Regions from separate parts of the Allobosea sp. RCC_152_1 genome, predicted to be linked through region 2. Evidence: predicted binding sites of a transcription regulator. Region 2 holds the regulator's gene; each other region holds the start of a gene.
What was found. The regulator HrcA, encoded in region 2, represses chaperone genes, less so after heat shock. The targets are predictions, from matches to a motif close to GTTAGCACTCNCNNNNNGNGAGTGCTAAC.
Positions count from the first base shown of each region.

Region 1: the regulator HrcA is predicted to act here: its motif matches at 3,309-3,337, upstream of groES (co-chaperone GroES).
Region 3: the regulator HrcA is predicted to act here: its motif matches at 2,984-3,012, upstream of groES (co-chaperone GroES).
Region 4: the regulator HrcA is predicted to act here: its motif matches at 3,211-3,239, upstream of groES (co-chaperone GroES).

Region 1 covers NZ_JBFUPU010000006.1:12,428-17,820, forward strand. The annotation lists gene htpG (molecular chaperone HtpG) at 1-575, opposite strand, end outside; gene AB6806_RS19370 (hypothetical protein) at 572-823, opposite strand; gene AB6806_RS19375 (hypothetical protein) at 879-1,094, opposite strand; gene groL (chaperonin GroEL) at 1,173-2,798, opposite strand; gene groES (co-chaperone GroES) at 2,855-3,169, opposite strand; gene AB6806_RS19390 (usg protein) at 3,432-3,701, shown strand; gene AB6806_RS19395 (hypothetical protein) at 3,798-4,133, opposite strand; gene AB6806_RS19400 (PrkA family serine protein kinase) at 4,317-5,393, shown strand, end outside.
Region 2 covers NZ_JBFUPU010000004.1:293,635-299,027, reverse strand. The annotation lists gene hemW (radical SAM family heme chaperone HemW) at 1-780, opposite strand, end outside; gene rdgB (RdgB/HAM1 family non-canonical purine NTP pyrophosphatase) at 777-1,424, opposite strand; gene rph (ribonuclease PH) at 1,427-2,143, opposite strand; gene hrcA (heat-inducible transcriptional repressor HrcA) at 2,288-3,373, shown strand; gene AB6806_RS16100 (ankyrin repeat domain-containing protein) at 3,412-4,032, shown strand; gene AB6806_RS16095 (DUF3297 family protein) at 4,101-4,352, shown strand; gene AB6806_RS16090 (GNAT family N-acetyltransferase) at 4,483-5,025, opposite strand; gene AB6806_RS16085 (helix-turn-helix domain-containing protein) at 5,022-5,393, opposite strand, start outside.
Region 3 covers NZ_JBFUPU010000012.1:72,652-78,044, forward strand. The annotation lists gene AB6806_RS26410 (RBBP9/YdeN family alpha/beta hydrolase) at 1-432, opposite strand, end outside; gene AB6806_RS26415 (flavin reductase family protein) at 588-1,130, opposite strand; gene AB6806_RS26420 (RrF2 family transcriptional regulator) at 1,223-1,672, opposite strand; gene AB6806_RS26425 (Lrp/AsnC family transcriptional regulator) at 2,327-2,794, shown strand; gene groES (co-chaperone GroES) at 3,038-3,325, shown strand; gene groL (chaperonin GroEL) at 3,357-4,988, shown strand; gene AB6806_RS26440 (ABC transporter substrate-binding protein) at 5,313-5,393, shown strand, end outside.
Region 4 covers NZ_JBFUPU010000001.1:81,888-87,280, forward strand. The annotation lists gene AB6806_RS00385 (branched-chain amino acid ABC transporter substrate-binding protein) at 1-863, opposite strand, end outside; gene groL (chaperonin GroEL) at 1,174-2,811, opposite strand; gene groES (co-chaperone GroES) at 2,860-3,147, opposite strand; gene AB6806_RS00400 (MarR family winged helix-turn-helix transcriptional regulator) at 3,367-3,834, shown strand; gene AB6806_RS00405 (PaaI family thioesterase) at 3,980-4,462, shown strand; gene AB6806_RS00410 (DMT family transporter) at 4,449-5,291, opposite strand; gene AB6806_RS00415 (GNAT family N-acetyltransferase) at 5,288-5,393, opposite strand, start outside.

The DNA.
Region 1 (5,393 bases), on a different contig from region 2:
GACTTGGCTTCCTCCATCAGGTGGAGCGTCACCCGCGTGCCGCGTGCCGGGGCGTCTTCCAGCGCCGCAGGCGCCACCGTGAACTCGCCCTTGCCATCCGAGGACCAGGTCCAGGCTTCCGCGCTACCGGCGCGACGGCTGACGACCTCGACCTTCGCGGCGACCATGAAGGCGGAATAGAAGCCGACGCCGAACTGGCCGATGAGCTGCGCGCCGTCCTTGCCGTCGGCTGTCGCGACCCGCTCCATGAAGCTGCGCGTGCCGGAGCGGGCGATCGTGCCGAGGGCCTCGACCATCTCGTCATGGCTCATGCCGATGCCGTTATCGGCGATGGTCAGCTTGCCGGCTTCCGGGTCGGCCGAGATGGTGATCGCAAGCTTCGGTTCTTCGCCCAGGAGATCGGGCTTGCCGATCGCCTCGTAGCGCAGCTTCTCGCAAGCATCGGCTGCATTCGAGATCAGCTCGCGCAGGAACACGTCACGGTCGGAATAGACCGAATGCACCATCATGTGCAGCAGGCGGGAGACGTCGGCTTCGAAGCTGCGATGCTCGGGCGTGGCGGTCGTTGTCATCAGGGTTTTCCGGATAGGGTTCTGATCAGGGCAAGTATGGCGTTCAATCGTTCGGTCGCGAACTCGCCCGCGCCGGGCAATTGGGCCTCGATGTGAGCGGCGACGGTTTGCCAGGTTGCGGATCCGTCTCGGGTCATGACGGCCAAGAGATTGTCCTTGAGCCCATAGGCTGCGCTCTCTGCATTCGTAATAAGGGCCTTGAAGCGGTCGGATGGGGAGATGTCCTTAGATTCCCGCGGATCATCAGTCATGTCGGCTGCCTGATATAGTTGCGGCGAATGCGGGGGATTTTCCTGAGCCCCTCGTTTAGGCCTTCTCGCGAAACCGATCGATCGCACGCTGTGCGAGATCATCCTCGTCGAGCGCCAGCGGAACCAGCGACGCAATGATATAAGCGAGGTTGTTCCGCTCCTGTTCGTCAGAGCCCGCCGCAAGAGACGGTTTGAGTTCCGCCCATGCCTTTTCGAGAGCGGCCTCGGCACGGGCCAAATCGATGGGGTCGGTCAATGATGAAAAGGGCATGGCCTTCCTCTCGGCATACCTTGTGCGATTGAGGGCCCTGAGAGAGGGCGCCGCGAAAGCCGCGGCGCCCTCCCTGTATCAGTAGTCCATGCCACCGGCGGGCATCGCCGGTGCCGGGTCCTTCTTCGGCGCCTCGGCGATCATCGCCTCGGTGGTGATCAGCAGGCCTGCGACCGACGCCGCATCCTGGATCGCCGTGCGCACGACCTTGGTCGGGTCGATGATGCCGGCCTTGACCAGATCGCCATACTCGCCGGTCTGGGCGTTGTAGCCCCAGGCATAGTCCTGCGACTCCAGCAGCTTGCCGACCACGACCGCGCCATCGCCGCCGGCATTCTCGACGATCTGGCGGGCAGGCGCGGTGATCGCCTTGCGGACGATCTCGACGCCGGTCTTCTGGTCGTCATTGCCGGGCACAAGCCCTTCGAGCGCCTTGACCGCGCGCAGCAGGGCGACGCCGCCGCCCGGCAGGATGCCTTCCTCGACCGCGGCGCGGGTCGCGTTCAGGGCATCGTCGACGCGGTCCTTCTTCTCCTTGACCTCGACCTCGGTCGCGCCGCCGACGCGGATGACCGCGACGCCGCCGGCGAGCTTGGCCAGGCGCTCCTGGAGCTTCTCGCGGTCGTAGTCCGAGGTGGTCTCCTCGATCTGCGCCTTGATCTGGGCGACCCGGGCGTCGATCTCCGCCTTCTTGCCGGCGCCGTCGACGATGGTGGTGTTCTCCTTCTCGATGCGGACCTTCTTGGCGCGGCCGAGCATGTCGAGCGTGACGTTCTCCAGCTTGATGCCGAGATCCTCGCTGATCGCGGTGCCGCCGGTGAGGATCGCGATGTCCTCCAGCATGGCCTTGCGGCGGTCGCCGAAGCCCGGCGCCTTGACGGCGGCGATCTTGAGGCCGCCACGGAGCTTGTTGACGACGAGCGTGGCCAGGGCCTCGCCTTCGACATCCTCAGCCACGATCAGCAGCGGCTTGCCGGTCTGCACGACCGCTTCCAGCAGCGGCAGCATCGTCTGGAGACCCGAGAGCTTCTTCTCGTGGATCAGGATGTAGGGGTCTTCCAGCTCCGCGACCATCTTCTCGGTGTTGGTCACGAAATAGGGCGAGAGGTATCCGCGGTCGAACTGCATGCCCTCGACGACGTCGAGCTCGGTCTCGGCGGTCTTGGCTTCCTCGACGGTGATGACACCCTCGTTGCCGACCTTCTTCATCGCCTCGGCGATCATCTCGCCGATCGTGCGGTCGCCATTGGCGGAGATGGTGCCGACCTGCGCAACCTCTTCCGAGCCGGTGATGGTCTTGGAATGCTCGCCGAGCGACTTGGTCACTGCCTCCACGGCTAGATCGATGCCGCGTTTCAGGTCCATCGGATTGATGCCGGCGGCCACCGCCTTGGCGCCCTCACGGACGATCGCCTGCGCGAGCACGGTCGCGGTCGTGGTGCCGTCGCCGGCCGCGTCGTTCTGCTTCGACGCCACTTCGCGCACCATCTGGGCGCCCATGTTCTCGAACTTGTCGGAAAGTTCGATCTCCTTGGCGACGGTGACGCCGTCCTTGGTGATGCGCGGAGCGCCGAACGACTTCTCGATCACGACGTTGCGGCCCTTCGGACCCAGCGTGACCTTCACCGCATTCGCCAGCGTATCGACGCCGCGCAGCATCCGCTCGCGCGCGTCCTGCGAAAACTTCACGTCCTTCGCAGCCATGATTCCTCACTCCTTCAGACTTGAGGTTTCAGGTTGATGATGTGGATGAGGCCCCGTCAGGCGGCCTGCTTGAAGGTCGCGGTCGTCTCGACGACGCCCATGATGTCGGACTCCTTCATGATCAGAAGGTCCTGGCCATCGATCTTGACCTCGGTGCCGCTCCATTTGCCGAAGAGCACGCGGTCGCCGACCTTGACGTCGAGCGGCACGAGCTTGCCGGTCTCGTCGCGCGCGCCGGCGCCGACGGCGAAGATCTCGCCCTCCTGCGGCTTTTCCTTGGCGGTGTCGGGGATGATGATTCCGCCCCGGGTCTTCTCCTCGGCGTCGATGCGCTTCACGACGACGCGGTCATGCAGTGGCCGAAACTTCATGAGTTCCTCCAGTTTCCATGTCGGTCACATGTCAAAGCGGGCCGGCCCTGTGCGGGTCTCGCGGCGAGGTTCCGCGGGCCCCTGAGGCGCCGTGCCCGCGCGATGATTTGGGTTGCCAAATTTTTGCCTTCAAGAGGCCGGCAGCACTTTTTTTGACCGAGTGCTAACAGTCTGAAAAGGCGCCACAAACGCAACTTTTCAGCTTGCCAAGACGTTGGAAATTCGCTGCCATCGGCGCAGTGAAACCAGGGAGCTGAAAGGAATGGCTTCGACCGACTTTGCCCGCCAGATCGCCGGCTACGGATTGACCACCGCCGGCATCCTCTACCGTCTGCCCGACCACCCTTCGATCCTGCAGGAATATATCTGGCAGGACTACGATCTCGCCCCGCGCTTCCCCGAGCTCAACAAGTTCCTTGCCTTCTGGCAGGCCAAGCTCGACGGCAAGCTGTTCCGCATCACCGTGGCTCACAAGGATCTGATCGGCCCCGCCGACCTCAGTGCGGTCAGCGGCGAATTCCGGCTGCAGTAAATCGCAATCGACGTCCGGTTACCCAACGCGGCAGTGATCACCCCATGGTCCCGCCTGCTCGGCGCAAAACGAGGCTGTGCCGGCCGGCCGGACGAGTCAGCCCGCCGCGTCGTCTCCGAACGGCTCCAGCAGGGCGACGAACTCGGCGACACGGCCTGAAGGTAGCGGGCGGCCTGCGTTGATCAGAGCGTCGTCCGCATTGATCCAGGCCCAGGTCTCCGCAAGCTCCTCCAGGGCAGTCCCCATCTCGGCGATCAGCATCGGATCGACCGGGCCGAGAATGGCTGCGATTTCGTCCGGACTCGTGCGATTCTCCATTGCCGGGTGTTTCGGATCGTACGTCGTGGGGCCCGTTTCCTTCCGGAACTTCCTAGGAGCCGCCGGCGGCGACTCTGTGCCGCCGGCCCACCCGCCGACGACCGCATCAGTCATGGAGGCCTACATGTTCCTGGCCGACTGAGGAAAAAACGATGCCGCAGGGGCGCATCTTTCGAACGGCTGAGCACTTCCGCTTACCGATTGCGAAAATGCCATCCCAAAGGAACTCGCGAAGAGATCATCGGTTAAATCTGCTGTGCTGTCGCCGACAGTTCCAATGCATGCTGGATGGCTGCCATGACTGACAAAACCGGCGAGATTTTTCGTTTATTTTTTGACGATTACAGTAGTTATTCACAAGAGGAGATGAGTCTGCAGGAATATCTGCTGGGCTGCCGGGAAGACAAGTCGATGTACGCCTCTGCTGCGGAGCGGATGGTCGACGCGATTGGGACGCCAAAATTATTCGATACGAGCCAGGACGAACGCCTGGGTCGCATCTTCGCTAACAGGACGATAAAAATTTATCCTGCCTTCGCCGATTTCTTTGGCATGGAGGATACGATCGAGCGTATCGCCGGCTACTTCCGATATGCCTCGCAAGGGTTGGAGGAGCGCAAGCAGATTCTCTATCTCCTCGGCCCGGTCGGCGGTGGCAAGTCATCGCTCGCCGAACGGCTGAAGAAGCTGATGGAGGAGCGTCCCTTCTATACGCTCAAGGTCGGCGGACAAATCAGCCCCGTCTTCGAATCGCCGCTCGGCCTGTTCCGGCCGGACCGCATGGGCGATCTCTTCGAGGACAAGTACGGGATCGCGCGCCGACGCCTGACCGGGTTGATCTCCCCCTGGACTGCGAAGCGGCTCGACGAAGTCTCCGGCGACATCTCCCAGTTCAGCGTCGTCAAGCTGATGCCGTCGCGCCTGCGTCAGGTCGGCATCGCCAAGACTGAGCCGGGCGATGAGAACAACCAGGACGTCTCGACGCTCGTCGGCAAGGTCGATATCCGCCAGCTTGAGAATTTCAGCCAGTCGGACCCGGACGCCTATTCCTATAGCGGCGGCCTGAACCGGACGACGCAAGGGCTGCTCGAATTCGTCGAGATGTTCAAGGCGCCGATCAAGGTGCTGCACCCGTTGCTGACCGCGACCCAGGAGGGCAGCTATAACGGCACCGAGAATTTCGGGGGCTTCCCCTATCAAGGCATTGTGCTCGCCCATTCCAACGAGTCGGAATGGCTGCAGTTCAAGAACAACCGCAACAACGAGGCCTTCCTCGACCGCATCCTGGTGGTCAAGGTGCCGTATTGCCTGCGCGTCACCGAAGAACGGCAGATCTACGAGAAGCTGCTGCGCGAAAGCGAGCTGGCCGACAGT
Region 2 (5,393 bases):
ATGGTTGGAGATCTCATAGACCGGCAGGCCGTGCTTGGCCGTGATCTCCTGCGTCGTCTCGTAAAGCGCGGCACCGGCATCGTGGTCGGGAATGGCGAGCTTGCCGGCCCGGAACAATCGCTCGAACGCCGTGCCAGGCTCGATCGTGAGCTGATAGAGCGAGAGATGCTCGGCCGCATGGCTGATCGCCAGTTCCAGCTCGGCGCGCCAAAGGGCCGGAGTCTGCAAGGGCGAGCGGGCATAGATCAGGTCGAAGGAATAGCGCTCGAAATATTGGTGCGCGATCGCCACCGCCGCCAGCGCTTCCTCAGCCGAATGCATCCGGCCGAGCGCCTTGAGATCGGCATCGTTCAGCGCCTGCACGCCGAGCGAGACGCGGTTGACGCCGGCCGCCCGGAAATCGCGGAAGCGCCCGGCCTCGACGCTGGTCGGATTGGCTTCGAGGGACACTTCGCAGTTGGTATCGACCGCCCAATGCTCGCCGATGGCGTCGAGGATCGCGCCGACGGTGCGGCCCTCCATCAGCGAGGGCGTGCCGCCGCCGAAAAAGATCGAGGACACCGTGCGGCCCGGCACCAGCGCGGCCCGATGCGCGATCTCGCGACGGAAGGCGGCGATGTAGCGGGCTTGGTCGGGTGGCTGCAGCCGGACATGGCTGTTGAAGTCGCAATAGGGGCACTTCGCCAGGCAGAAGGGCCAGTGCACATAGACGGCGAAGCCCGCATCCGCAGTCGGATGCAGGAGCGGTGGCCGCTGGGAAAGGGCGGCCCCGGCGCTCACGCCGGCTTCCTCAGGCAGGCGGCGGCGAGCGCATGGAAGGCGCGCGCGCGGTGCGACAGGCCGGGCGAACCGTCGGCCGGGACGCCGTGCTTCTCCTCAGCCGTCATCTCGCCGAAGGTCTTGTCATGGCCATCAGGCAGGAAGATCGGATCGTAGCCGAAGCCGCCCGCGCCCCGGACCCGCTCGGTGATCGTGCCGTAGACGCGGCCCTCGAACAATTCCTGGTGCCCGTCCGGCCAGGCGATGACCAGCGCCGAGACGAAATGCGCCTTGCGCTGCTCGGGCGCATGGGCGCCGCGCTTGGCGAGTTCCATCTGGACGCGGGCGATCGCCGGGGCGAAATCCTTGCCCGGCCCGGCCCAGTTGGCCGAGAACAGCCCGGGCGCGCCGTCGAGCGCGTCGATGCAGACGCCGGAATCGTCGGAGAGCGCGGGCAATCCACTCGCCTTGGTCGCGGCGACCGCCTTGATCGCCGCATTCTCTGAGAACATGTAGCCATCCTCGACCGGCTCGGGCAGGCCGAGCTCCCCAGCCGAGACCAGTTCGATGCCGTAAGGCGCCAGCAAGTCGCGCATTTCGCGCAGCTTGCCCTGGTTATGGGTCGCGATCACGACCTTGCCGGTGAGGAGGCGGTGGGTGGTCATCGTCAGGCCACCGCGGCCTTCTGCAGCGCGACGAGCTTGGAAACGCCGCCCTTGGCGAGCTTGAGCAGCGCGAGCAGTTCTTCTTCCGAGAACGGTGCGCCCTCGGCCGTGCCCTGCACCTCGACGAGGCCGCCGGAGCCGGTGATGACGAAATTCGCGTCGGTCTGCGCGCCGGAATCCTCGACGTAGTCGAGATCGATCACGGGCTGCCCGGCGACGATACCGCAGGAGACGGCGGCGACATGGTCCTTCAGCGGATTGGTGCCCTTGAGCAGGTTGCGGCCTTCCATCCATTTCAGCGCATCGTGCAGCGCGACCCAGGCGCCGGTGATCGAGGCCGTGCGGGTGCCACCATCGGCCTGGATCACGTCGCAATCGACGACGATCTGGCGCTCGCCGATCGCGGTCAGGTCGACCACGGCGCGGAGCGAACGGCCGACGAGGCGCTGGATTTCCTGGGTACGGCCGGAGGGCTTGCCGGAGGTGACCTCGCGGCGCGTGCGCTCATGCGTGGCGCGCGGCAGCATCGAATATTCGGCGGTGACCCAGCCCTTGCCGGTGCCGCGCAGCCAGGGCGGACCCTTTTCCTCGACGGTCGCGGCGCAAAGCACCTTGGTCTCGCCGAACGTCACCATGCAGGAGCCCTCGGCATAGCGCACCACGCCGCGTTCGAGCGTGACCTTGCGCATCTCGTCGGCGGCGCGTTTGGAGGGTCGCATGAAATGATCCTGTCTTGCGGGGAGAGGCGGCTTGTAGGCTCTCCCACGTCACCGGGCAAGGCAGGGCGAGCCATATAGCCCTCTTGATCCGCGCGCCCGCCATGCCGACAATAGGGCACGTGCGCGATTTCGCAGCCGAGGTTCATGAGCGCTCATACAACCCGCCCGGAGACGACGAGCAGCCTGGTCGAGATCGACCAGCGCTCGCGCGAGATCTTTCGCCAGATCGTCGACGGCTACCTGACGACCGGCGAGCCGCTCGGCTCCCGCAACATCGCCCGCCTGCTGCCGATGGCGCTCTCGCCCGCGACGGTGCGCAACGTCATGACCGACCTCGAGCTTGCCGGGCTGATTTATGCGCCGCACACCTCGGCGGGGCGCCTGCCCACCGAACGGGGGCTGCGCTTCTTCGTCGATGCGATGATGGAGGTCGGCAACCTCACATCCGACGAGCGCAAGCGGATCGAGGCCCAGATCCGGGCGGCGGCGAGCCATCACAGCCTCGACCAGACCCTGACGGAGGCTTCCGCGCTGCTGTCAGGCCTCTCGCGCGGCGCCGGCGTCGTCGTCACCACCAAGGCCGATCCGCGGCTGAAGCACATCGAATTCGTCCGGCTCGATCCTGCCCGTGCCCTGGTGGTGCTGGTTTCGGAAGACGGCGCGGTCGAAAACCGCCTGCTCGCCCTGCCGCCGGGCCTGCCCGCCTCGGCCCTGACGGAAGCCGCGAACTTCCTCAACGCGCGCATCCTCGGCAAGACGCTCGGCGAAGTGCGTGGCGAGATCGGGGCGCAGCGCGCGCTGATGGAGCGTGAGCTCGACGCGCTCACCGCCCGCCTCGTCGAAAGCGGCATCGCCACCTCCTCGGGCCCGAGCGGCGATCGCCACCTGATCGTGCGCGGCCAGGCCAATCTGCTCGACGATCTCAGGGCGCAGGAGGATCTGGAGCGCATCCGCATGCTCTTCGGCGATCTCGAGACCCAGACCGACGTGATCGACCTGCTCTCCCGCGCCGAGGAAGGCGACGGCGTCCGCATCTTCATCGGCTCGGAGAATAAGCTGTTCTCGATGTCCGGTTCCTCGATGGTGGCGGCGCCCTTCCGCGATGCCGAGCAGCGCATCGTCGGCGTCGTCGGCATCATCGGCCCGACGCGGCTGAACTATGCCCGCATCGTCCCGATGGTCGACTATACCGCCAAGGTCGTCGGCCGCCTGCTGGACGGCAGCCGGTGACGCGCTGGCTGCGGGCTTTAGCCCTTGGAGCTTGCCTGATGACGACCGCTGCCGCTCATGCCGCCTCCGATCTGCTCGCCGCTGCCGAATCCGGAAGAACGGCCGAGGTGGAGGCCCTGATCGCGAAGGGAGCCGATCTCGAAATGCGCGACTCGCAAGGCCGCACGGCGCTCCTCCTCGCTGTCGCCGGCAACCATGTCGAAATGGCCAGGGCCCTGCTCGCCGCCGGTGCGAGCCCCAACACGCAGGCCGCCAACCGCGACACGCCCTGGCTGCTCGCCGGTGCCTCCGGCCGCACGGACATCATCGCGGCGATGTTGCCGCTGAAGCCCGATCTGCGCTTGCGCAACCGCTATGGCGGCAATGCGCTGATCCCGGCCTGCGAGCGCGCCCATGTCGAGACCGTGAAGCTGCTCCTGACCAGCGGCATCGACGTCAATCACGTCAACGATCTCGGCTGGACCTGCCTTTTGGAAATCGTAATCCTCGGCGATGGCGGCCCGCGCCATCAGGAGGTGGCGAGGCTCGTCCTCGCCGCAGGCGCCGATCCGAACCTCGCCGATCGCGACGGCCTGACGCCGCTTGCCCATGCTCGCGCGAGGGGACAGGCAGCCGTGGCTGAATTGATCGAGCAGGCGGGCGGCCGGGCGAAGCGCTGAGTTGGCTTTGAGGGCGGAAGCGGCTATCGAGCGCGGAAAGCAACCGTTTCCGCATTGCAGGTTCCGCCATGTCCGACCAGCTTCCCGACCGTCTCTCCGTCAATCCGGACAGCCCCTTCTATGATGCTGACGTGCTGGCACGCGACATCGGCATTCGCTTCAAGGGCGTCGAGAAGACCAATGTCGAGGAGTATTGCGTCTCGGAAGGCTGGGTGAAGGTCGCGGCCGGCGCCGCCAAGGACCGCTTCGGCCGGCCGATGACGATCACCCTCAAGGGCCCGGTCGAGCCCTATGTGCGCGGCGAGGCCAAGGAAGGCTGAGGCAGCCCGAGCGACCGCCTTTCATTCTCGGGCGGGCGCGCAGCGGTGACCCGAGAAACTCTCCCAGAGGACGCCGGAGCCTCTTCCGGGCGTGAGATGCTCGGGTCTAGCCCGAGCATGACGCCTGTCCTCAGACGAGATCCTTGTAGAAAAACGTCGAGCCGCATTCGGCCCCGTCCGGCATCAGCGCGAAGCGCGGGATGGTGCCGAGCTCCGTCCAGCCCAGCCGGTTGTAGAGCCTTCGCGCGGCACCGTTCTCATCCGTGTCGAGCACCAGCAGGTTGCGTCCCCTTTCTCGGGCGATGGCCTCGGCCCGGCTCATCAGCGCCTCGCCGATCCCCTGCCGGCGCGCACGGGAATGCACCAGCACCTTGGCGATCTCGGCGCGATGCGGCTGGTTGGGCTTGCCGATCAGATGAAGCTGCGCCGTGCCGACGATCCCGTCCGCATTGCGGGCGACGAACAGCACGATCTGTCCTCCCGCGACGCCAGCCGCGACATCGCGCCAGAAGCGCTCGTAATCGGCGGCCGTATTCCAGTTCATGAAGCCGACGGAGGCGCCGTTGGCGACGCAGTCGCGCAGGATGTCTGCCAGCGCCGGCAAGGCCGCTTCGGCGGCCGGAGCGTCGAGGATGTCGATGGCGATGTCGGTGGTCGTGGGGAGAGCGTTCATGCGGCATGTCCCGGAAAAGTACCGCTGCCCGCGGTGAGGATGACGGCGTAGCGCACGGGCTCGACGCCCGGATTGCGGTAAGTGATCGGGCCGCGCAGATGCATCTGCAGGCAATCGCCTTCGGCGAGAGCGTGACTTGTGCCTTCGACCGTCAGGTCGAGCCGGCCGCGCAGCACCCAGATCTGCTGGTCCAGCGCCGGCGCCCCGGCAGCGCTGTCGAGCCGAACCTCAGTACCCCCCGGCAATTCCACCTCGACGATCTCGAAGCTGGAGCCGGTTCCGCGCGGCGAGACGTTGCGGCGCAGATAGCCGCTTGCCGGATCGCGCCAGACCGGTTGCGACGCGCGGCGCGACAGCGGCCCGGTGCC
Region 3 (5,393 bases), on a different contig from region 2:
GGCGGCGTCCCACATATTGGCGATGACGCGGGCCCGCTCGATATTCATATAGGGATCCGTCCGGCTCGCGACGACGATCGCGGGGAAGGGTAACGGCTTGTCCGGAACCGGGCCGAAGGATGCGATGCCGCGGATACGCGACGCCCGCAACTCGGGATCGGCCGGAGCGGCGAGGAGCGCTCCGCCGATATCGAGATCGGGATAGCGGTCGGCCAGATGGGCGATCAAGGTCGAGCCGAGGCTGTGACCGACCAGCACGGCGCCCGGCCGGCGTTCGACATGGCGGCGCAAGGTCGACAGCCAGGCTTCCAGCTCCGGGGCATCCCAGTCGTCTTGCTCGACACGTTCGACGCCGTCGATTTCGCTTTCCCAACGGCTCTGCCAATGCGCCGGCTCGGAGCCGTAGAGACCGGGGACAATGAGGACGGTCATGGGGAGTCTCCTATTGCTCCCCATCATCCCGCCGTGTGTCTCGTTCGGTCAATGAAACGTATTCGCAAATTTGGACTGATTTAGAGGACGAACGCCCTCCGCCTCCTCGTGCTGGAGAAGCTCGGCCCATCCTGTCTGCGGATTGAGCAGCGGCCCTAGATTCCTGCGCCGGCCTGGAGCTCGTCGTCGAGCTGGCCGTAGACGCCGCGCCAATAAAGCAGCGCGCCTTCGTCCTGGGCGTGTCTGATGGCTTTGATCCGGCCGATCAGGATGGTGTGCGAATGACGCTCGAGCGCCTCTTCAGTTTCGCAATCGAGAACGGCGAGAGCGCCGTCGAGCGTGGGCGCGCCGGTGACGAGACGGCCCCAGCGGCCTTCCTCGAAGCGGGCCTCGCCCTTGAAGCCACCCCGTCCGGCGAAGCGATCCGCAATCGAGCGATGGCGGGCGGCAAGCACGTTGATCGCGAAATGGCGGGAAACCTCGATGGTCGGCCACGCCGAAGCGCTCTTGTTCACGCAAACGATGACGGTCGGAGGTTCGGCCGACAAGGCTGTTAGCGAGGTCGCGGTCAGGCCCGCTCGCGCGCCGCCATGCGCTGCGGTCACGATACTCACGGCTCCGGCGACATTGCGCATCACCGTCTTGAAGGCATCTGCCTCGATGTCGTTGGCCGCGAGCGGCGCCAGCTGCCGGTTCATGCGATCACCCGTACGATTGCTGCGGCGCCTCGAGGCCGCACAATCGTCCTAGGGCAGGCTCTGCAATTTGTCTATTATATGACTAGACAACATCAGGCCGCGTCTGCGGCACCAGGCCGCTGCCCTCGCGACCGGTGGACGAGGTCCGCGATGGTCGTGTTGTCGACGACGCTCGCCATCGCATCCCGCACTTCGCTCATGACCGAGCGCACTGGACAGATGTCGATGTCGCCGCAATCGCTACAGGCCTTGAACGACGAGCGACTCGCGCAGGAAATCGGTGCGATCGGGCCTTCCAGAGCGCGAATCACGGCGCCGACCATGATCGTGCGTGCCGGTTTGGCCAGGGCATAGCCGCCACCGGGACCTTTCTTGCTGCGCAGCATGCCAGCATTGCGCAGGTCGAGCAGGATCGCGTCGAGGAACTTCTTGGGAATGTTATTCTTCTTTGCGATATCGGCGACCTGCGTCGTCTCGCCGGCTTCCAGCTTGGCTAGATGCACGATGGCCTTGAGGCCGTATTTGCCTTTGTTTGTCAGCACAGGCATGCCCCGCCGCGAAAGAAGTATATTCTATCTATCAATAATTCTGGAGCGTGCAAGATCATGCTCCCAGGGGTGTGAATTGTGGAGGATCCTTCCGTTTGTTTTCGCTTGCCTCAGCGACGCCGGGTTGACGGATCACAGGAGGTTTCGCCGTACCAGAGGCAGAAACGCGCCGATCTTGTGCCTTGCCGGTATGGAGTGTGGAAAGCCGAAGGGTCGGCTCTGGCCATATGACATGTCGACCATTTGCCCGCGCATCGTTGGAATGCCGTCCGTTGAGCCGGAACAAGATTGGCATCGTTGAACCCAAGAACAAGGCTAGAGCCGATCGACCTTGTGCTCGGAAGAGTGGTTGCCGTCTGATCTTGGCGATCCAGCACGTCTGCGGAGAATTGCTTGCGGCGTGTGTTCGAACGACGGCAAATTCAGTTTCTCTCTCGAAAACATACGGAAACATTTTCCCTGAGGCCGATGCCATAAGGTTTGCGAGCGACTTCCGGCCCGGCCGCTGCTTCCAACCACCTGATCATGGCATGATCGGTCGTCGGACTCTGCCTGCGCCGGCGGCTGCCGTGTGCGGGTACAGGGTTCGCGTTTTTCGAGAACGTCACATTGCGAGCTTGTTCCAGCTCTCATGCAAGGGACTTACCTATGGACGCGATCGATCGACAAATTCTCACCGTGCTGCAAAACGATCTCGACATCTCGATCGCCGAACTCGCCAACCAAGTCGGGCTGACGCAAACGCCCGCCTGGAAGCGCGTTCAGAAGCTTGAGCAGGCTGGGGTGATCCTGAAGCGCGTTGCGCTCGTGGCGCCCGAGAAGATCGGGCTCGGCCTGACTGTCTTCGTGCAGATCGTGGCGCCCGATCACTCTGCCGAATGGCTGCGGAATTTCGCCCAAACCATTTCGGACCTGCCTGAGGTTATGGAATTCTACCGGATGGCGGGCGATATCGACTACATGTTGCGCGTCGTCGTCGCGGACATGGCCGCATATGAAGCGTTCTACGAGAATTTGATCGAGACGATCCCGCTCAAGACGGTGACTTCACGCTTCACCGTGGAGCGCTTGAAATCGACGACGGCTTTCACGGTCTCGGAACCCCCACAATCGTGATCAGCGCCACAAGTGGCGCCGCTATTGCTGCTGCACGTCGCGGGGGGCGGATGCGGCCCGCGTAGAAATCCTCCTCTAAGGTGGCCGTGACGCTTCAGACTTTCCAATCTGCTGAGCGAGCGACAAATAATCTACTAATTTCATATTCTAATGTTGACGAGCTGGATGTTCTGACTCCAAAACTGGGCCGTTGGCACTCCCGGATGGGGAGTGCCAAGCCCCTTCAGGTCCCAGGAGATTTCAATGGCATTTCGCCCGCTTCACGACCGCGTCGTGATCCGTCGTCTGGACGGCGAGGAGAAGACGAAGGGCGGTATCATCATTCCCGATACCGCCAAGGAAAAACCCCAGGAAGGAGAGGTTGTCGCCGTAGGCGCCGGCGCCCGCGACGAAAGCGGCAAGCTCGTGCCACTCGACGTCAAGAAGGGCGACCGAGTCCTCTTCGGCAAGTGGTCCGGCACCGAGGTCAAGATCGACGGTCAGGACCTCTTGATCGCCAAGGAATCCGACATTCTGGGCGTCATCGGCTGACGCTGCGCAACTCGCTTCGAAGGAGAGCAGCATGGCTGCCAAAGATGTGAAGTTTTCCGCGGATGCACGCGAGCGCCTGCTGCGCGGCGTCGATATTCTCGCCAATGCCGTGAAGGTCACGCTGGGTCCCAAGGGCCGCAACGTCGTGATCGAGAAGTCGTTCGGCGCCCCGCGCATCACCAAGGACGGCGTCACCGTCGCCAAGGAAATCGAGCTCGCCGACCGGTTCGAGAATCTGGGCGCCCAGCTCCTGCGGGAAGTCGCCTCCAAGACGAACGACCTTGCCGGTGACGGCACCACGACGGCGACCGTGCTGGCCCAGTCGATCGTCCGCGAGGGTTCGAAGGCGGTTGCCGCCGGCTTCAATCCGCAGGATCTGAAGCGTGGCATCGACCTTGCGGTCGCCGAGGCGGTCAAGGACCTGGAGAAGCGCGCGACCAAGGTCGCCAAGACGGACGAGATTGCGCAGGTCGGTACGATCTCGGCGAACGGCGACGCCTCGATCGGGGCGATCATCTCCGAGGCCGTGCAGCGTGTCGGCAAGGAAGGCGTGATCACGGTCGAGGAGGCCAAGAGCCTCGAGACCGAGCTCGACGTCGTCGAAGGGCTACAGTTCGACCGCGGCTATCTCTCGCCGTATTTCGTGACCAATGCCGAGAAGCTCCTCGTCGAGTTCGAGGACCCCTACATCCTCATCCATGAGAAGAAGCTCTCTTCGCTGCAGTCACTGCTGCCGATCCTCGAGGCCGTCGTGCAGACCGGCAAGCCGCTGCTCATCATCGCCGAGGACATCGAAGGGGAGGCGCTGGCCACGCTCGTGGTCAACAAGCTGCGCGGCGGCCTCAAAGTCGCGGCGGTGAAGGCGCCCGGCTTCGGCGATCGCCGCAAGGCGCTGCTGGAAGACATTGCGATTCTCACGGCCGGTGAGACGATCTCGGAAGATCTCGGCATCAAGCTGGAAAGCGTGACGCTGGGCCAGCTCGGCCGCGCCAAGAAGGTTCGGATCGACAAGGAGAACACCACCGTCGTCGACGGCGCAGGGAAGAAGAAGGCGATCGAGGCGCGTGTCGCGCAGATCAAGGCGCAGATCGAGGAGACGAGCTCGGATTACGACCGCGAGAAGCTGCAGGAGCGTCTGGCCAAGCTGGCCGGCGGCGTGGCGGTGATCCGCGTCGGCGGCGCGACCGAGATCGACGTCAAGGAGAAGAAGGATCGCGTCGACGACGCGCTCAACGCTACGAGAGCGGCTGTGGCCGAAGGCATCGTGCCCGGCGGCGGCGTCGCCCTGTTGCGGGCGAAGGCGGCCGTCGCGAAGCTGAAGAGCGACAACGACGACGTCAGCGCCGGCATCCAGATCGTGCTGAAGGCTCTCGAGGCGCCGCTCCGCCAGATCGTCGAGAACGCCGGTGTCGAAGGCGCCGTGGTCGTCGGCAAGCTGCTGGAGGCGAAATCCGCGACCTATGGCTACAACGCGCAGACCGAGGAATATGTCGACCTGATCCAGGCCGGCATCGTCGATCCGGTCAAGGTCGTGCGGACGGCCCTGCAGGATGCGGCGTCGGTTGCAGGCCTGCTCGTCACCACTGAAGCCCTGATCACCGAGGCGCCGAAGGACAAGGCGGCGGCACCAGTGCTCCCGCCGGGGGGCGGCCTCGACTTCTGAGGGCGGTCGCGGGCGCTTTTTTTAAGCTTCTCAAACCGGGAGGTGCGCGGTCATCCACGCACCTCCTTCTGCGTGAAGGCGACCACGAAACCGCAGCGGCCGGGCGCGCGCGGCCGACTGAGGCTAGTGGCGCATGCCTCCAACGTCAGTCGATATCGCAGTCCTTGGTTTTTGGGCACGGCATGGGCGAAACGATTGTTCTCCATATCCACCGAACAGGCCCAGATTCATCCCGTTATCGGCGACGACAACGCGGTTTCGTTTCATTGACAGAACGATACGTTCGATAAAACGTATAGAAGATTTATTGATTGAGGTTCCCAGATGCTGTCGCGCCGGCACTTTTTCGCTCTTGCAACGACGACCTCGCTTGTCGCCGTTGCCGGCCCGTCAGTCACGTGGGCG
Region 4 (5,393 bases), on a different contig from region 2:
AGCGCGGCAACCGCCTGCGCCGAATCCGGGTTCTTCAGTGCGTCGGTGGCGTTGGTGAACAGCGTGCCGGTGGCGTGGTCGCCGCCGATTGCCGCGAACTCGGTGTTGGAGAGACCCTCGCCGCCGATGATCGTCGCCTTGACGTTGGCATCGGCGAGCTGGCGCGAGAGCAGACCGCCCTCGGGGTGATAGCCGCCGAAATAGATCACCTCGGCACCGGCCGACTTCAGGCGCGTGATCACGGCCGAGAGGTCCTTCTCGCCCGGCGTCAGCGAGAGATAGGCCACTTCCTTGAGCCCGCCGGCATTGATGCCCTTCTGGAAGTTGTCGGCGAGGCCCTTCCCGTAGGTGCCCTTGTCGTGGACGATGGCGATCTTCTTGTCCTTCAGGGTCTTCAGCACATAGGCGGCGGCGACTTCGGCCTGCTGGTCGTCGCGGCCGCAGGTGCGGAAGACGTTGGTGAGGCCGCGGCTGGTCAGCGCCGGCGAGGTCGCGGTCGGCGTCACCATCAGCACGCCGCTTTCGGCGAGCGCGTCCGAAGTCGCCATCGCGACGCCCGAGGTCACCGGGCCGACGACGAACTTCACCTTGTCGCCGACGAGAAGATTGGCGGCCGAGACGCCCTGCTTCGGGTCGCCCGCATCGTCGGCGAGCTTGAGCACGAGCTTTTCGCCGAGCACGCCGCCATTCTTGTTGATGGCGTCGACGGCGGCCTGGGCGCCGTTCTTGACCTGCTCGCCATAGGCGGCGACGGGGCCGGTCAGCGGCGCGATCAGGCCGATGGTGATGTCGGCGCGGGCGATCTGCGACGCCAGCAGCGTGGCGGTGAAAGCGACGCCTGTGAGGAATTTGGAGGTCTTCATGGGCCTCTCCCGATCGGTTTTTGCATGTTCGCGCATCCGTTGCGGAGGCGCTTGCCGCTTTTATAGGCGAGGAGAGGGGATGATGACATCTCATCGGCTCCCGAGCGGGCCGCTTGAGACGCATGGCCGCAGGGGAGCGTCGGCTCCCTCGCTTGCTGCTTTGGAAAATCACGCAAACGAAAAAGGCCCGGCTTGCGCCGGGCCTTCTCGATAGCTTGCGAGAAGCTGGACTTCCTCAGAAGTCCATGCCGCCACCGAAGCCGGGCTTGCCCGGCTTCGGCACTTTGACGCTTTGGGCGTCTGGACTTCCTCAGAAGTCCATGCCGCCCATGCCGCCGCCGCCCATCGGGGGCATCGGAGCTTCCTTCTTCGGCAGGTCGGCGACCATGGCCTCGGTGGTGATCAGCAGGCCCGCGATCGAAGCCGCGTCCTGGATCGCCGTGCGCACGACCTTGGTCGGGTCGATGATGCCGGCCTTGACCAGATCGCCGTATTCGCCGGTCTGGGCGTTGTAGCCGTAGGTGTAGTCCTTCGACTCGAGCAGCTTGCCGATCACGACGGCGCCGTCATCGCCGGCGTTGTCGACGATCTGGCGGGCCGGGGCCATGATCGCCTTGCGGACGATCTCGACGCCGGTCTTCTGGTCGTCGTTGACGGTCTTGATCGACTTGACGGCCTGGAGCGAACGCAGCAGGGCGACGCCGCCGCCCGGCAGAATGCCTTCTTCCACCGCGGCGCGGGTGGCGTTCAGGGCATCGTCGACGCGGTCCTTCTTCTCCTTGACCTCGACCTCGGTCGCGCCGCCGACGCGGATGACCGCGACGCCGCCGGCGAGCTTGGCCAGACGCTCCTGGAGCTTCTCACGGTCGTAGTCCGAGGTGGTCTCCTCGATCTGGGCCTTGATCTGGCCGACGCGAGCCTCGATGTCCTTCTTCTTGCCAGCGCCGTCGATGATCGTGGTGTTCTCCTTCTCGATGCGCACCTTCTTGGCGCGGCCGAGCATCTGGAGGGTCACGGTCTCGAGCTTGATGCCGAGGTCTTCCGAGATCATCTGGCCGGCGGTCAGGATCGAGATGTCCTCGAGCATGGCCTTGCGGCGATCACCGAAGCCCGGAGCCTTGACGGCCGCGACCTTCAGGCCGCCACGGAGCTTGTTGACGACGAGCGTGGCCAGGGCCTCGCCCTCGACGTCCTCGGCGATGATGAGCAGCGGCTTGCCGGTCTGCACGACGGCCTCGAGGATCGGCAGCATCGCCTGGAGCGAGGACAGCTTCTTCTCGAAGATCAGGACGTAGGGGTCGTCCAGCTCCGCGATCATCTTCTCGGAGTTGGTGATGAAGTACGGCGAGAGATAGCCGCGGTCGAACTGCATGCCCTCGACGACGTCGAGCTCGGTCTCGGCGGTCTTGGCTTCCTCGACGGTGATGACACCCTCGTTGCCGACCTTCTGCATCGCGGTCGAGATCATCTTGCCGACCGACTCGTCGCCGTTCGCCGAGATGGTGCCGACCTGAGCGACTTCCGCGTTGGACGTGACCTTCTTGGAGTTCTTCTTGAGGTCGGCGACGATGGCCTCGACGGCCAGGTCGATGCCGCGCTTCAGGTCCATCGGGTTCATGCCGGCTGCAACCGACTTGGCGCCTTCACGGACGATCGCCTGGGCGAGAACCGTGGCGGTGGTGGTGCCGTCGCCGGCATGGTCGTTCTGGCGCGAAGCGACTTCGCGGACCATCTGGGCGCCCATGTTCTCGAACTTGTCGGACAGCTCGATCTCCTTGGCGACGGTGACGCCGTCCTTGGTGATGCGCGGGGCGCCGAACGACTTCTCGATCACGACGTTGCGGCCCTTGGGACCGAGCGTGACCTTCACGGCGTTGGCGAGGATATCCACGCCGCGCAGCATCTTGTCGCGGGCTTCAGTGCCGAATTTGACGTCTTTGGCAGCCATGAGAGCTACTCCTTGAACTTGAAACGGAAGAGAGCGGTCAGGCGGCTATCAGCCGACGACGCCCATGATGTCGGATTCCTTCATGATCAGGAGGTCCTGACCGTCGATCTTGACCTCAGTGCCCGACCACTTGCCGAACAGGACGCGGTCGCCCTTCTTGACGTCGAGCGGAACGAGCTTGCCGGCCTCATCGCGCGCGCCGGAACCGACGGCGATGACCTCGCCCTCCTGGGGCTTTTCCTTGGCGGTCTCGGGGATGATGATGCCACCCTTGGTCTTCTCTTCGCCATCCAGGCGACGGACCACGACGCGGTCATGCAAAGGACGGAACTTCATGGTTCTGTCTTCCTCTCGGTCTTATTCGTTTCGGGCGCCGCTGATGGGCTCCCGGGGGAGGCTGTTAGCAGTCACCTGTTGGGAGTGCTAACAGATAGCGCGGAGATAGGCGCGGGTGTCCGGAGAGTCAAGAAAGCCGCGAGCGATAAAGTGAACGCTCCGGACGCAGCCCTTAGCCTTCCGGCTGCGGTAAAGGGCAGAACACGTTAAGATGGCGACATGACGACATCCGCGACCCCTCCCGCGCCCGACCCCCGTCTCGATGAGATCGCCCGCTCCTGCGTGGCGCTGCACATCCGCATGACGGCGCGCGCCGTCACCCGCGCCTATGACGAGGCGATGCGGCCGAGCGGGCTGAAGATCACCCAGTTCGTGCTGCTCTCGGCGCTGAGCACCGGGCAATGGAAGTCGGTCACCGAATTGGCCGAGCGCTTCGCACTGGAGCGGACGTCGCTGACCCGCAATCTCCAGCTGCTGGCGGCCGAGGGCATGGTCGAGCCGGTCGAGTGCCGCGGCCGCGCCTCCGTCTATGCGGTGACGGAGAAGGGCCGGGCTGCGATCGCGGCGGCGATCCCGTTCTGGCGGGCGGCGCAGGACAAGATCGAGGGCGGCTTCGGCGAAGAGCGCTGGCGCGAGACCCGCGACGGGCTGAAGGCGCTGCGCCGCGCGGCACGCGAGACACGCTGAGAACCTCGCCTGAAAAATACGGCACTCCTCAGGATGAGGGTTTTAGAACACGTCTCCCGCTTGTCGCGGCAGGATCTCCGGCGGCCCGGTTGACGGTACAGCTAGGCTCTCTCTATCGTGCAGATACACGATTGGAGAAGCGGCCATGGATCGAACCTTCGGAGTGGTGTCCCGCGAAGTGCTGACCGCCGGCGACGGCCTGAGCTTCCTGCGCGGTATCATCGATGGCTCGCAGCCGGCCCCGCCCTTCGCGCAGACCATGGATTTCGACCTGGTCGAGGCGGATGAGGGCCGGGTCGTCTTCGTCGGCCGGCCGTCGCCGCGCTTCTTCAACCCGCTCGGCACGATCCATGGCGGCTGGACGGCGACGATCCTCGATTCCGCCATGGCCTGCGCCGCGCATGCGACGCTGAAGCCGGGCGAGGGCTACACCACGCTGGAGATGAAGCTGAACTATGTCCGCCCGGTCATGCCGGAGAGCGGCACGGTCCGCTGCGAGGGCAAGCTGATCCATCGCGGCGGCACGGTCATCACGACCGAGGGCAAGCTCGTCGACGAGCGCGGCAAGCTGCTCGCGCATGGCACCGAGACCTGCGTCGTATTCCCGGCGAGGCCTAGCGCCGGCTGACTGCCACCGCTCCCGCTACGATCAGCACCGCCCCGGCATAGGTCGTGTAGAGCGGCACCTCGCCGAAGAGGTGGAAGCCGAGCAGGCTCGCCCAGATCAGCGCGGTGTATTCGATCGCCGCGAGCTTCGAGGCCGCCGCCCGGGCATAGGCCGAGGTCAGCGTCAGATGACCGGCGACGCCGAGGATGCCGGCGCCGAGATAGATCGCGAGGTCGATCGCCGCCATCGGCACGAAGACGGTTGCCGCCGGGATGGCGAGGCAGAGAGCAGGGCCGACATTCTGGAAGGCGACGATCACCGTCGGGTGCTCGCGCATCGCGATGCGCCTGAGCAGGATGAGGTTGAAGGCATAGCTCACGGCCGAGAACAGGGCGGCGGCGACGCCGAGCCCCGCGCCACTGACATGGCCCTGCAGCCGCGGCCAGACCATCACCAGCATGCCCGCGAGGCCGAAGGCGAGCGCCTGCAGCACGCGCTTGTCGATCTTCTCCTTGAGCAGAAGCCCGCCCAGCAGCGCGACGAAGACCGGGGCGAGGAAGGAGAGCGTCAGCGCCTCGGCCAGCGGCAGCACCGAGACCGAATAGAAGAAGCTGCCGGCGGTGAGCACCACCAGCGGGATGCGGGCGAGATTGCCGATCAGGCTGTCGCGCGTCGGCCGCGCCGGCCGGGCGATCGCCAGGACGACGAGCGCGCAGAGCCCGCCCATGGCGAAGCGCATGAACAGCGCCAGCACGAAGGGATGCTTGTGCATCTGCCCCTTCAGCACCGCGTCCATGGCGGTGAGCAGGGCGATGCCCAGGGCGGCGCGCAGCGCCGTCGACCAGTTCATGACACGCAGCTGAGCGGCTTGCGGAAATGATATTCCCAGGTGGCGGAGACGTCTGCGAGATAGCGCTCGCCCGGCCAGCGCCGGAAGCCGAGCTTCTCGTAG